Regions from separate parts of the Marinomonas dokdonensis genome, predicted to be linked through region 1. Evidence: predicted binding sites of a transcription regulator. Region 1 holds the regulator's gene; the other holds the start of a gene.
What was found. Region 1 encodes sigma-54, which starts transcription at its own class of promoters, with help from an activator protein. Its sites were predicted from a motif close to TGGCACNNNNNTTGCTNT; they were not measured.

Region 1 (7,571 bases):
TGTCGGCAAGAATTTTTTCAACCCTTTGATTTAACAATTCAGGATCTTTGGCCAACACGTCTCGGTCTGCGACAATGTCACTGCGAAAAGCATCAACCATTTGAATCACTTTTTCTCTGGCGCCTTCAGAATCAGCCCAAACGCTAGCACTTACCATAAGTGAAAAAGCCATCACAAGCTTACCCAAATTCTTTAACATAGCTTACTCCTCAGAATCGCCAGAATTGAACAGGAACTGGCTAATTAGGGTTTCTAACACCAAAGCAGACTGGGTATCGTATATTTCCCCGCCTTCAGTCAACACCTCTTCATCCGCACCTATGGTGATGCCAAGATATTTTTCACCCAACAAACCACTGGTTAAAATGGCCACTGAGCTATCTGTGGGAATATTGTCTACATCTGAACGAATATTCATGGTTACCAGCGCCATAAAGAGTTCTTTATCGAAGGTGATGGATTCCACATCCCCTACCGTCACGCCAGCGATACTGACTTTTGCACGATTAGAAAGTCCGGCAATATCATCAAAGCGCGCAACAACTTGATAGGTATCCTTATTATTTGAAAACCCCAAGCCACTGACCTGAACCGCCAGATAAACAAAGGCCGCCAATCCCAATACAATAAAACTTCCGACTAACAATTCCGTACGCTTACTTCTCATTTAAAAATCTCCAAACATAGCCGCCGTCAAAACAAAATCTAACGCCAAAATAGCCAATGATCCTAGCACCACTGTTCGCGTGGTCGCTTTACCAATCCCTTCAGATGTAGGAACGCATTCATACCCTTGATAAACTGCGATCCAAGTAACCGCAATGGCGAAGCAAACCGCTTTAATTAGGCCATTCACAATGTCAGTGTCAAAATGCACAGACTGCTGCATTAAGGACCAAAAAGCCCCGTCATGAACACCCAACCAAGCCACAGACACCACTAAACCACCAATGATGCCCACTGCAGAGAAAATCAAACTCAAAATTGGCATACAAATCACACCAGCAATAAACCGCGGGGCGATCACTCGACGAAGTGGGTCGACTCCCATCATTTCATAGCTAGAAAGCTGCTCTGTTGCTTTCATCAAACCAATCTCAGCCGTTAAGGAAGACCCTGCTCGACCAGCAAACAGTAAGGCTGTCACCACAGGCCCAAGCTCTCGCAACAAAGACAAGGCCAACAACTGCCCCACCGCATCCTCTGAGCCAAACTTCGCCAGTATGCTATAGCCCTGTAGCGACAACACCATACCAATGAAAGCCCCAGAGACAACCACAATCACTAGAGATAAGACGCCAACAGCATAAAGCTGCTTTATCAATAGGTTAATGGCTTCAGGCAACCTAACCGGCAGACGAAAGACACTTTGAAAAATAAAAATGCCCGCTTTGCCAACGGTTTCCAACCAATTTAGCGCACTGGCACCCAGCCCAATCACCTTGTTCATCGAGCATCTCCTAACGAGTTAGAAGCATCTGTACTTGCCTCCGGATAATGAAAAGGCACTGGACCATCCGGTTCCCCTTTAAGGAACTGCTGAACTCTTGGGTCATCTGATTCCAAAATCTGCACAGGACTGCCTTGTGCGACCACTCGCCCTCCCGCAAGAATGCAAACATGATCGGCAATCGATAAAGACTCCTCCACATCATGAGACACCAACACTGAGGTAATATCTCCCTGCTCATTTAACTTTCGTATTAGTTCTACCAAGACACCTTTAGAGATAGGGTCTTGGCCAGTAAAAGGTTCATCGTACATAACTAAGGCAGGATCTAAAGCAATAGCACGCGCCAAGGCCACGCGGCGGGCCATACCGCCAGAAAGTTCCGCTGGCATTAAACCTGCAGCACCCTTTAAACCAACGCTGTGCAGTTTTTCTAACACACGCTGTTTTATTTCGTTCGCACTTAGCTTGGTGTGCTCCTCCAATGGGAAAGCAACATTTTCAAACACAGACATGTCACTAAAGAGAGCACCACTTTGAAATAGCATGCCCATTTTTTTCCGCAACTCATACAAGTTTGATCGCGACAAAGTATGTACATTTTGACCATCCACTAAAATGCGTCCTTTATCTGGCGCCAACTGCGCCGCGATAAGACGTAGCAAAGTGGTTTTGCCGGTTCCACTCGGTCCCATCACCGCCGTTATTTTGCCCCGCGGAATTTGCAAACTTACATCATCGTAGATAACCCTATCGGCACGATAAAACTGCAACCCTTGCACTTCTATATACGCATCCATCTCAGATACACCTTAGATCCATGACTATTAGTGCCGAGATATTATCACTGCCCTGCCATAAATCCTATAAAACCCAGCAAGAACCCAATTTCTTGCAAAGATCAAGTCTTGAATTTACATGCCAAACCACATTAAATGTAACCTTCATTTATTCACGAGTTAATTCAACACCATGCTGCTGTTTTCTGCTGCTCTAATTGCCGGCTTAATCTTACTAGTTTTAAGTTCAGACAAATTTATCGAACACTCTGCACTGGTCGCAGAAAAACTCAACGTTAGCCCTATGATCATAGGGATCACGCTCGTTGCCCTGGGCACCTCCGCACCTGAAATGGTGGTATCCGCTATCGCCGCTATCGATAACGCTCCTGAAATCGCGATTGGTAACGTATTGGGTTCTAACATCGCCAATATTGCCTTGGTTTTTGGTGTCACCCTACTATTTTCCGCGATCCCAATTGCTAAGGGGCTATCTACTAAGGAAGTTCCTCTGGTACTTGCCATCACATTGCTGACTGGCGGGTTACTGCTTGATGGCATCCTAAGCTTTATTGATGGTGTCATTCTAATCATTGCTTTCGTTGTTATTTTGACCATTCTTTTAAAAGGCAGCAAAGACCTCGAAGAAGAACTGGCCAGTGAACTGCCTGAAGATGACGGCAGCCCTGTATTCAAGTCCGTCGTCATTGCATTTATTGGTCTTGCGGTATTAATTGGCAGCTCCAAGCTATTGGTTTGGGGCGCTATAGGCATTGCAACGGCTTTGGGTATCAGCGAACTGATTATTGGTTTAACCATAGTCGCCATTGGTACCAGCCTGCCTGAGCTGGCAGCGTCAGTAAGCAGCGTCAAAAAAGGCCATCATGACATTGCCATTGGTAACATCCTTGGATCAAATATATTCAACCTGGCGACGGTATTACCACTGCCAGCTCTTATTGCACCTGGCATAATTGATGACAATATATTGAACCGGGATTACCTTTGGGTTCTTGGCCTGACATGTGCACTTGCCGCTGCGGTATTCATATTCAATGGACGTAAAAACAAGAGCATTCCACGCTGGATCGGTATCCCTCTGCTGGCGTCATATGGTGTCTATTTATTTATGATGACAGTGGGCAACTAACTCAGATGAAAACCATCGAACGTACCGCCATTAAATACCTAATGCTGGCTATAGTTGTCATAGCTATAGCCGCGGTATTTTGGGGCGTAAATACTGGCCGGGTAGGCAACCTTGTAACAAGCGAATCACTCAGCACATCCCCAGACTACTTTATAACGAAAGTTAGAATTAAAGAATTTGATGCCAATGGAAAATTGATTGAGACCTTAAACGCTGAACAAACCCTTCATTATGTTAAAGATAAGAAAACGCTGCTTCAGCATCCCTATGTAGAGCGCCAAGCAGAATTGGGATCATGGAATGCCCAAGCAGACAAAGGCTCAATTGAAGATGGAAGTCGTGATATATTATTAACTGAAAACGCCAATGCCACAAAAAAACATATAAACTCTGCCGACATTACTTTGTCATCAGATACGATTCATTATTTGGACGAAGACGAGTCTTTAACCAGCTACGGTCATGCAAAGCTGTATTCCACACAAGGCACGACCACAGCAGAAACAATCATTGCCTATATCAACTCGGAAAAAGTTGTTATGACGCGTTCCGTAAGAGGACACTATGAACCTACTCCTAAAAATTAGCTCCATGTTCATGGCTGCTGCTATCAGCCAGCAAACATTAGCCCTTCCTGATGATACCCGCCAACCTCTTGACATACAGGCGGATGAAGCCTCTTTTGATCAGCAAACTGGGGAAGCCATTTACACAGGCAATGTGTTTATTACTCAAGGTTCAATCCAAATTGAAGCGGACTACCTAAAAATCAATACTGATTTAGCAACACAGCAATTTAATAAGCTTGAAGCTAAGGGTAAGCCTGCCAAATTCAGCCAGCAGATTGATCTCGAAGGCAACATGGTGATTAGCCAAGGCAACCAAATTCATTACTCAACGACTCTAGGCCGACTGGAGATCACTGGAGATGGCTACCTGAATCAAACCGACAACAAGGTTTCTGCCGATTATATCTTGTATATGGTGAACACTGGCGCCTTTGAAGCCAGCAAAAAAGGCACTGGTCGCGTCACTATGACATTACAACCTCAAACAGAAGAATAAAGAGAATGACATGGCACTTCTAGAAGCAAAACATCTCGCCAAGAGCTATAAAAAGCGCCAAGTGGTGAAAGATGTTTCTTTATCTGTTGAATCTGGTCAAGCCGTCGGTTTATTAGGCCCTAATGGCGCAGGCAAAACCACTTGCTTCTACATGATTGTGGGCATGGTGAGCAATGATGCTGGCGGTATTTTTATTGATGGTCAAGACATCACCAGTAATGCCATGCATACCCGTGCACAAAAAGGCATTGGCTACTTACCCCAAGAAGCCTCCATCTTTCGTAAAATGTCTGTAGAAGACAATATTTCCGCTATTTTGGAGACTCGCAAGGAGCTAAACAAAGCTCAGCAAGCAGAAAAGCTTGAAAGTTTGCTTGAAGAGTTTCATGTTACTCACATTCGCAAGAACCTCGGCATGGCCCTTTCCGGTGGCGAAAGACGCCGCGTAGAAATTGCTCGCGCTCTGGCAATGAATCCAAAGTTCATTTTATTAGATGAACCTTTCGCGGGTGTAGACCCGATTTCGGTGGGCGACATCAAGCTCATCATCAAGCATCTGCAAGACAGTGGCATAGGTGTTTTAATCACCGACCATAACGTACGAGAAACCCTAGACATCTGTGATAAAGCCTACATAGTCGGCAATGGTCATATCATTGCTTCTGGCGACGCGGAAACCGTTATCAATAATGAACAGGTGAAAAAGGTATATCTAGGCGACGATTTCCGCCTATAACCCCCTTATCATTATTGTTCAAAGAGAGTAGTATGCATAACTCGTTCCAATTCACCTATTTAGAAAGAGTTGCTTTATGAAGCAGTCTTTACAGCTTAAAATCGGTCAACAACTGACCATGACACCTCAGTTACAACAAGCCATACGCCTGTTGCAACTCTCTACTTTAGATTTGAAGCAAGAGATCCATGAATTTCTTGAATCCAATCCCCTGCTTGAAATTGACGACGATGAAAGCCCTATCGTCCAAACTACAACAAGCAGCGAAGAAAAAACGGATAAAAAAACCGAATCAGAAAACCCTGTTATCGAAGCTGAAGAAGCTCGCATTGAATCTGAATGGACGGATAGCATTCCTGAAGAGCTGTCTATTGATAGTAATTGGGATGACACCTATCAGAACTCGGCATCAATAGGCGAACAGAGTGGCTACGAAGGTGGCGACACAGATTTTGAAAGCCGCAATGCTCCTGATGAAAGCATTCAAGACCATCTCATTTGGCAGCTTAATCTAACCCACATGTCTGACCGGGACATTGAAATCGCTTACGCCATTATTGAATGTGTTAAATCTGATGGTTATCTGAGCATTACACCGGACGACATTTGGCAATCTCTAAGCCAAGAGCTTGAGGACCTAGAGTTTGATGAAGTCATTGCCGTGCAGCACAGACTTCAGCGCTTTGATCCGGTTGGTGTGTGTTCAATTGATTTAAGAGACTGTTTATTAGTACAACTGGAAGCTTTCCAGAATCACCCTCTTTATAAAAATACTCACAATCTAATTGATAATTACTTACCTCTATTAGGCAACCGCGACTTTACGCAGTTAATCCGTAAAACCAAGCTCAAGGAAGCCGCTTTAAAAGAGGTCATTGATTTAATTCAACAGCTTAATCCAAGACCTGGCTCTGTTATTGATCATGGCGATACCGATTATGTTATTCCTGATGTTTCGGTGAAAAAGGTGAATGATGTTTGGCAAGTGGAGCTCAATAACGACGCCCTGCCACCCGTCAAAATCAATGAAACTTATTCAGCCATGGCGAGCACAGCCGTCAACACGGAAGATGCCACCTACATTAAGACCTCTTTGCAAGAAGCAAAATGGTTCATAAAAAGTTTACAAAGCCGTAATGAAACTTTGTTAAAAGTAGCCAGCTGTATTGTAAACCGCCAAATTGACTTTTTTGAGCTTGGCGAAGAAGCCATGAAACCTATGGTATTGCATGATGTTGCAGAAGAAGTCGGCATGCATGAATCAACCATTTCCCGTGTGACAACGCAGAAATACATGCACACGCCAAAAGGTATTTTTGAGCTTAAATACTTTTTCTCCAGCCATGTAAATACAGCCTCAGGTGGTGAGTGCTCTTCAACCGCCATCCGAGCCATGATCAAGAAATTGGTGGCGGAAGAGCCACCTAAGAAACCACTGAGTGACAATAAGCTGGCGACAACGCTAGCGGACCAAGGCATTCAAGTAGCGCGAAGGACTGTCGCCAAATACCGAGAGGCGATGAACATCCCTCCTTCCAATGAACGAAAACGACTGATTTAAGACGGATGTGACCTTTATCATGCCATTGAAATCACTACTAAAAACTGAGTTGTGTTTTGCCAAACAAGACATAGTGAGTAAAAAAAGAGTTTTAGAGAACCTAGCCAGCATTGTTTCGGACCGCTTACACTGTGAAAACAGCGCTGTTTACGATGCTCTTTTAGGGCGTGAAAAACTAGGCAGTACAGGGGTTGGTAACGGTATCGCCATTCCTCATTGTCGTCTTGAGTCAGCTAACCATACGGCAGTTGTCGTCTTGTCCCTCAACGAAGCGATTGATTTTGACTCCATCGATAGAAAGCCTGTGGATTTGATTTTTGCCTTAATTGTACCGCCACATGAATGTGACCAGCATTTATCAACGCTGGCGAAAATTGCCGAAATGGCGCAATCTTCAGAAACCCTAGACAAACTTAGAGCGGCGAAGACTGACGAAGAATTGTTCAACACGTTCCACTCTTTATTATAAGGAACAGCCATGCTTGAAGAGACAGTTACCATTATAAATAAGTTAGGCTTGCATGCTCGTGCCGCCGGCAAGCTTATTGAAACAACGTCTAGATTTTCATGCGACATCACGATTGAAAAAGATGGCCGCAATGTAGACGGCAAAAGCATTATGGCCATGATGATGCTAGCGGCCAGTAAGGGCACTCAGATCAAGATTAAGACCAACGGTGAAGACGAAGCTGAAGCCTTAAAAAGCGTTATTGAATTAATCAATAATCGTTTTGACGAAGACGAGTAGACTCATGTCTGAGCAATCCATGTTAACTCATCTGCAAACGGTTTCGGACTCTCTTGAGTCCGGTGCCACCATGCAAATACGT
Region 2 (7,571 bases), on a different contig from region 1:
GTGCGTGAGGCATATTTAGGAGGCCACTAAGTTTTTTAGAGCTGTTTTATGATCAAAAACGCGACCTTGTGTTTATTCACAGGGTCGCGTTTTTTTTGCAATGTGCATAACCTGCTCAGTTCTGCACAGCTTTTGATGGCTTAATCGCGGAACAGCTTGCCGTTAAGAAGGTCGAGTATTTGCGAAGGTTGACCAGCATCGCCCAACGGTGCATCAAAAATAGCGTCAATTTGGTCGCCGAAATACTCTGTGAGCTGCTGTTGGGTCAAGGCGGGATCTAGGCCTGCTGGGTTGGCGGAAGTCGAGACAATGACACCATTAAAGGCTTGGCAGATACGTTGTACACCCGTGTGCTGAGAAAGGCGAATGGCAACACTTTGGTGCTCGCCGCGCACCCAGCTTGGGGTGATCTTGGTATCTGGCACTATCCAAGAGGTAGGGCGTTCGGTTTGGCTTAACAAGCGTGTCGCAGCCTCGCTATCTAAGGTGTCTACCCATGGCTGTAGATGGCTTGGGTGGCCGCCAATGAGGATCAGTCCTTTGGCTTCTGGACGAGATTTTAACGTCAGTATCCGACGTACTGCACTTTCATTAAAAGGATCGCAGCCTAAGCCCCATACGGCTTCAGTTGGATAGGCGATAACCGCTCCTTGCTTAAGGAGTTTAGCGAGTTCGAATTCACAGCGAATAAGTTGCATAGGGAAATATCAGGGTAATAAATAGGTTGGCTAAGTGTGGTGCAAGTTGACCGAAAATATCTCGGCCAACCGGAAGGAATTCCTAAAATGCACCCATCACAACACAGCTTAAGAAATTGCGTTGATTTTTTCTTTGATCTCTTTGATCTTGCTGCTCATGACTTTTTCTAGGTGTTCCAGCTCAACAATCAACTCTTCTTTAGAGACTTTATCTTCAGCTTGTTTACCGACGATTTTGCTTAGCTCTTCTGTTGCGCGTAGCACGATCAAAGAAGGCTCTTGCACTTGACGGTAAGTCTGTTGACCACCATCCGCTAAAACAGTTTTAGTGGAACGACCGAATTTGAATTTTTTGCTTTTTGGTAATAGAGAGCCTTTTTCACGACGGTAATAAACTTTTAATACATCGTGACCACCTTCGTAGCGCAAGGTGAATTTTTCAATGTCTTGGATACTAGTGATGCCCATGGATTCGAGCGTTGGATACATAATAATTCCCTACTTTATGTTGATGAGTTGATAGACATTTATTAGTAGGGGATTGTTTGGCTAAATGCAAGCCCCAAAGGCCAACAAGCTGCGAATATATCTCACAATAAATGAGTGAGTATAGGGTTTCGGCTTATTGGCCTAGGCTAGGCGTATTACTCGTCGTCTTGCTCTGAGTGATCTATGTTGAGCTCTTTGATTTTGCGTGTGAGGGTGTTGCGCCCCCAACCAAGCAATAACGAAGCATCGCGACGGCGTCCGCCAGTATGAGCTAGAGCCGTTTCAATCATGATGCGTTCAAACTTAGGCACAGCTTGTTCCAAAATGCCTTTTTGACCCGATGCCAAACTGCTGTCTACCCAGTTTTTCAGGGCTTCTTCCCAAGAGTTAAACGGCTGCTCACTTGGTGGTGTCGACAAGAGTTCAGGTGGTAAATCTTCCACCAGTACTTCACGACCAGATGCCATGACGATTAACCAGCGACAGGTGTTTTCTAGTTGTCTTACGTTACCCGGCCAATCCAGTTGAGTTAGGTAGGCCTCTGTTTCTTTGGTTAACACTTTAGGCTCAACCGCTAATTCTTCTGCCGCACGGCTGAGGAAGTGACGCGCCAACTTGGCGATGTCTTCACGACGTTCCGCAAGTTTCGGTAAGTGAATGCGGATAACATTCAAACGATGGAATAAATCCTCACGGAACGAGCCGTTTTGCACCAAGCCTTCAAGGTTTTGGTGGGTTGCAGCAATAATGCGTACATCCACTTTGACAGGGGTGTGACCGCCCACGCGATAAAATTCACCGTCCGCTAAAACACGTAACAAACGTGTTTGAGTTTCCGCTGGCATATCACCAATTTCATCTAAAAATAGTGTACCGCCGTTGGCCTGTTCAAAGCGCCCGCGGCGTTGGGTGTTGGCGCCAGTAAAAGCGCCTTTCTCATGGCCGAATAATTCCGACTCGATCAAATCGTGTGGAATCGCCGCCATATTCAGGGCGATAAATGGGTTGGCCGCTCGTGGACTATGGGTATGCAGAGCTTGGGCAACCAATTCTTTACCGGTACCTGATTCACCGTTAATCAGTACTGTAATGTTGGAGTTGGCTAAGCGGCCGATGGCGCGAAACACCTCTTGCATGGCTGGTGCTTCACCTATGATCTCTTTGTCGGCTTCCACTTCAAGTTCGATGGCGGCCGCTTCTGGATCTGGACGCGAGTTGCGGTGATGCAACATGGCACGCTTCACTAGGCTGACAGCATCTTCTACATCAAATGGCTTTGGTAGATATTCAAATGCGCCACCTTGATAAGAGGCCACTGCACTTTCTAGGTCGGAGTGCGCCGTCATGATAATCACCGGTAAATAAGGGTGATCTTTTTGGAGTTTATTCAGCAGTGTTAAACCATCCATGCCCGGCATGCGAATATCACTAATGATGGCGCTAGGTTGGTCCTTGGCTAACATGCTAACGAGGTTTTCGGCAGAATCGAACAGCTTACACTGAATGCCTTCTTGTTCTAGGGTTTTCTCTAGCACCCAACGGATAGAGCGATCGTCATCTACGATCCATACAGTGTCTTCTGGTGTCATGGGTTTGTCTCCTGAGCGGTGGCTTTCGTCTCAATAGGTATTAAGATGTTAAATTCGGTGGATTTAGCGTTGCTGTTGCATTCGATGATGCCTTCATGTTGGTGGACAACAGATTGAGAAATGGACAATCCCAGTCCTGTACCGTCGGCACGTCCGCTAACCATTGGGTAAAATAAGGTTTTCAAAATATGGGGTGGAATGCCCGGGCCGTTGTCGATAATGCTGATCTTGCACACTAGACGATGGCGGCTAGCCCCTATGGTAAATTGGCGCAAGGCACGGGTAACAATGCGTATTTCTTTGTAGTCGTTCGGATTTCCTTCAAGCAAGGCTTGCATAGCATTGCGTGTAACATTAAGAAGAGCTTGGATGAGCTGAGACTCGTCTCCCACAATGTCTGGAATACTTGGGTCATAGTCACGGATAATTTCGATTTTACCGTCCGACTCCACCAAGATTAGTTGGCGAACCCGTTCAATCACCTTGTGGATATTGAGCGGTTTGTTTTTCGGTAACTGTCGCGGTCCTAATAGACGATCCACTAGATCCCGCAGGCGATCGGATTCTTCAATAATTACTTGGGTGTAATCGTTAAGCGCTTCGTCGGTAAAGGCGCGGCTGATCAACTGGGCGGCACCACGAATACCGCCTAGTGGGTTTTTGATTTCATGGGCAAGGCCGCGAACCAGTTCTTTACTGCTTTGGTGATTGGCAATGAGTTCACCTTCTTGGAAGATGCGCTTCATTCTGTCTCTAGGGTAGAACTCAATCAATAAGCTTTCGGCTAGGTGGGCGCTGCCTAAAACAGGGGTCACCGTGTAATCACAAAACAGTTTTTTGCCATTAATGCGCACCACTTCCGCTTCACGCTTGGTGAAGGGGTAGCCTGTTTCCAAGGCATTACGCAGAGCATCAAGACTACTGTCGTCATCGCTGAAAGCGCTACTGACACTTTGTCCGTATATGCGGCGACGGCTAATCGCCAATAAAATCTCTGCGGCCGGATTAAGGTATACAATTTCGAGTTGCTGATTGATCTGAATAACAGCAGTCGACAAATGGTCAATTAATAAACTATGCACGGTGAGCCTCTCTAGTGATCCTATCTAACTGCAAAAAACGAACCAACATTGGGCAATTTGAAAGCGCCTATTTGTCTAGGTAGATCAGGATTGGGTCAGGAATGATTGCTCTATTTTGGTGCGACTGTCTAGTGTTGTTTATTTTAGGGCAAAAAAAAGCCCCGATATGAATCGAGGCCTTTTAGAGTTTTTAGTGCTATGAAAACTTATACGCTGTAGTAAAGTTCGAATTCTACAGGGTGAGTTGTCATAGAAACGCGCTGAGCATCGCCAGACTTAAGGTCGATGTAAGCATCGATCATTTCGTCAGTGAATACACCGCCTTCTGTTAGGAATGCGCGGTCTTCGCTTAGAGATTTCAGAGCTTCTTCTAGGCTTGAAGCAACTGTTGGGATTGCCAACGCTTCTTCTGCTGGAAGATCGTACAAATCTTTGTCTGCAGCATCGCCAGGGTGGATCTTGTTCTTGATACCGTCAAGACCAGCCATCAACATAGATGCGAAAGCTAGGTATGGGTTAGCGGTTGGATCAGGGAAACGTGCTTCGATACGCTTGCCTTTAGGGCTCGCAACGTAAGGAATACGGATAGAAGCAGAACGGTTACGAGCAGAGTATGCCAACATAACTGGTGCTTCGAAACCTGGAACAAGACGCTTGTAAGAGTTAGTTGAAGCGTTAGTGAACGCGTTCAATGCTTTAGCGTGCTTGATGATACCACCGATGTAGTAAAGCGCTGTTTCAGAAAGGCCTGCGTATTGGTCACCAGCAAATTGGTTAACGCCGTCTTTCCAGAAAGATTGGTGAACGTGCATACCAGAACCGTTATCGCCAACGATTGGTTTCGGCATGAAAGTCGCTGTTTTGCCGTAAGCGTGAGCAACGTTGTGTACACAGTACTTCATTACTTGTACTTCGTCGGCTTTCTTAACTAGAGTGTTGAATTTAACACCGATTTCGTTCTGACCAGCTGTTGCTACTTCGTGGTGATGAACCTCGATTGTTTGGCCCATTGCTTCGATAGCGTTACACATAGCGCCACGTAGGTCATGGTGAGAATCAACTGGTGGTACTGGGAAGTAACCGCCTTTAACGAATGGACGGTGACCCATGTTACCGCCTTCGATAGACTTGTTAGAAGACCATGCTGCTTCTTCAGAGTTGATCTCTACAGAACAACCAGACATGTCTGCTTTCCATTTAACATCGTCAAAGATGAAGAATTCTGGCTCTGGGCCGAAGAATGCTGTGTCACCTAGACCTGTAGACTTCAAGAACTCTTCTGCGCGCAATGCAACAGAGCGTGGGTCACGGTCGTAGCCTTGCATAGTTGCAGGTTCGATGATGTTACAACGAACAATAACAGTCACTTCTTCAGTGAAAGGATCTAATAGAGCCGTTTCAGGCTGAGGCATCATGATCATGTCAGATTCGTTAATGCCTTTCCAACCAGCGATAGAAGAACCGTCAAACATTTGACCAGTTTCAAAAAATTCTTCATCTACAGAAGCTGCTGGGATAGTTACATGCTGTTCTTTACCTTTAAAATCGGTAAAACGAAGGTCTACCCACTTCGCTTCGTGCTCAGCAATCAAGGCAAGGGTCATGTTTGACATAATTGTTCTCCAATGAAATAAGTAAAATTACTTTCGTTAAATAGAGTGCTTCACTAAGAAGCGCAATTTGGGTTTTATAAAGCATTTCCTGTGCCAGAAATCTGTGCGGACAAATATTCTTTTAAATAACAACAAGATAAAAGCTTTTCGCAAAAGGCTTTGCTTTTTTAAAGAGCATAACTCAATCCAATATCACATAAAGTGAATCTTTTTGGTGCGTATAATGTTGTTTTGTTCTTTTGTGGTGCGTTAATTATTGTTTTCGCCTAGGCGGACTTTTCTTTATACTTGCGCCTCCTTAATCCCCAACTGGTTGCCACGCAAATCCGCTATGAAATTTATTGTTAAATTCTTCTCTGAAATCACTATTAAAAGTCGCCCTGTACGTAAAGCGTTCGTGAAACAGCTACGTCACAATATTCGCTTGGTGTTGCGAAAGTATGATGACGATGTAAAGGTCACAGGGAACTGGGACTTCATTGAAATACATTCAGAGCGAGATGAATTGCGTGATGAGTTTATTGAAGCCATTTCAAACATTGCGGGTATTGCTCATTTTCAATACGTGCGTGAATTCCCCTTTGTCAGCCTAGACGATATTGTTGACCAAGCCGTGGTGTCTTACGGTGAGCAAATTAAGGGCGCCGTGTTTGCGGTACGAGTGAAACGTGTCGGCCAACATAACTTTAGTTCAGTGGAGGCCGAGCGTTACGTTGGCGGTTGCTTGAAGGCCCGCTGTGAAGCACTTGCTGTGCGCTTAAAAGACCCTGAAGTCTTGGTGCCGATCGATATTCGTGATGACCGCGTATGGATGATTGAACAACGCATAGAAGGCTTAGGTGGCTACCCGATTGGCTCACAAGACTCAGTATTGTCCTTGATGTCTGGTGGTTATGATTCTACCGTGAGCTCCTATCTAACCATGAGCCGTGGTTTGAAAACCCATTTTTGCTTTTTCAACCTTGGTGGCGATGCCCACGAAATTGGTGTGAAGCAGGTCTCTAACTATATTTGGGAAAAGTACGGCTCGGCCATCAATGTAAAATTCATTACTGTGCCTTTTGAAGAAGTCGTGGGTGAAATCCTGACCAAGGTCGATAACGCGGAAATGGGCGTGATCTTAAAGCGCATGATGCTACGTGCGGCTTCGCAAGTGATGGAAGGTGTGGGGGCGAAAGCACTGGTCACCGGTGAAAGTGTCGCTCAGGTATCGAGCCAAACCCTGATCAACCTAAAGGTGATTGATCAGGTCACTGAAGAATTGGTCATTCGTCCTCTTATTACCACCAACAAACAAGATATTATCGATACTGCGGTAAAAATTGGTACGGCGCCGTTTGCGGCCAGCATGCCAGAGTTTTGTGGGGTGATTTCGGTTAAGCCAACCACTCGTGCGAAAATGCACCGTGTCGATAAGCAAGAAGCCAATTTTGACTTTGCTGTGTTGGACAAAGCTGTAGCAGAAGCAAAGGTCATGTCTATCCAGAACGTGATGGACGATGTGGAAAAGCAATACCAAGGGGAAGTGCCGGTTGTGCGCATGCCAGTGGGCGAAGAGATCATTATCGATATTCGTCACCCAGATGAAGCGGCTAATCGCCCACTTAAAGTAAGTGGTCGTCCAGTCAAAGTGATTCCGTTTTTTGCTTTATCATCGAATTGGCAAGATCTCGATCCGAACGTGCCGCACCTTTTGTACTGTGGCAAAGGCGTCATGAGCCGAATTCATGCCTCCTACTTATTAGGTAAAGGGCACACAAATGTGGGCATCTACCTCCCTTAGAAAATAATTTTAACGGGTAGCAGGACTGTCTTATTGTCGTGCTACCCTTTCTAAAAATGTCGCAATTACCCTGAGCTGAATATTATTTGTGTGATTTTTTTGATCACTTTAATGGGATATTCATCAATATAAGGGTACAATTGCGCGAATTTTACCCCGCAGCAAGATTTTGACGCGCTTGAAGGCATAACCGCCCAAGGCAAGCGGCGGTATATCTTTTTGCTCACGCCTATGCAGAGAACTATAAATGTCTAATGATATCAGTAAGTTACGTAACGTAGCGATTATTGCTCACGTTGACCATGGTAAAACTACTT

Region 2: glnA (glutamate--ammonia ligase) is a predicted target of sigma-54. The motif match lies at 5,550-5,567, and genes of this name have one in related genera.

Annotation. Positions count from the first base shown of each region.
Region 1 is NZ_JBRAND010000004.1:52,432-60,002, reverse strand. Features, by position in the region: gene ACUM5Y_RS11045 (MlaC/ttg2D family ABC transporter substrate-binding protein) at 1-199, opposite strand, end outside; gene mlaD (outer membrane lipid asymmetry maintenance protein MlaD) at 203-667, opposite strand; gene mlaE (lipid asymmetry maintenance ABC transporter permease subunit MlaE) at 668-1,450, opposite strand; gene ACUM5Y_RS11030 (ABC transporter ATP-binding protein) at 1,447-2,250, opposite strand; gene ACUM5Y_RS11025 (calcium/sodium antiporter) at 2,423-3,379, shown strand; gene lptC (LPS export ABC transporter periplasmic protein LptC) at 3,385-3,966, shown strand; gene lptA (lipopolysaccharide transport periplasmic protein LptA) at 3,944-4,444, shown strand; gene lptB (LPS export ABC transporter ATP-binding protein) at 4,455-5,180, shown strand; gene ACUM5Y_RS11005 (RNA polymerase factor sigma-54) at 5,257-6,741, shown strand; gene ACUM5Y_RS11000 (PTS sugar transporter subunit IIA) at 6,761-7,210, shown strand; gene ACUM5Y_RS10995 (HPr family phosphocarrier protein) at 7,220-7,489, shown strand; gene mgtE (magnesium transporter) at 7,494-7,571, shown strand, end outside.
Region 2 is NZ_JBRAND010000001.1:895,937-903,507, reverse strand. Features, by position in the region: gene tsaC (L-threonylcarbamoyladenylate synthase type 1 TsaC) at 141-698, opposite strand; gene ACUM5Y_RS04210 (DUF3461 family protein) at 807-1,187, opposite strand; gene ntrC (nitrogen regulation protein NR(I)) at 1,343-2,776, opposite strand; gene glnL (nitrogen regulation protein NR(II)) at 2,773-3,858, opposite strand; gene glnA (glutamate--ammonia ligase) at 4,065-5,471, opposite strand; gene thiI (tRNA uracil 4-sulfurtransferase ThiI) at 5,803-7,254, shown strand; gene typA (translational GTPase TypA) at 7,502-7,571, shown strand, end outside.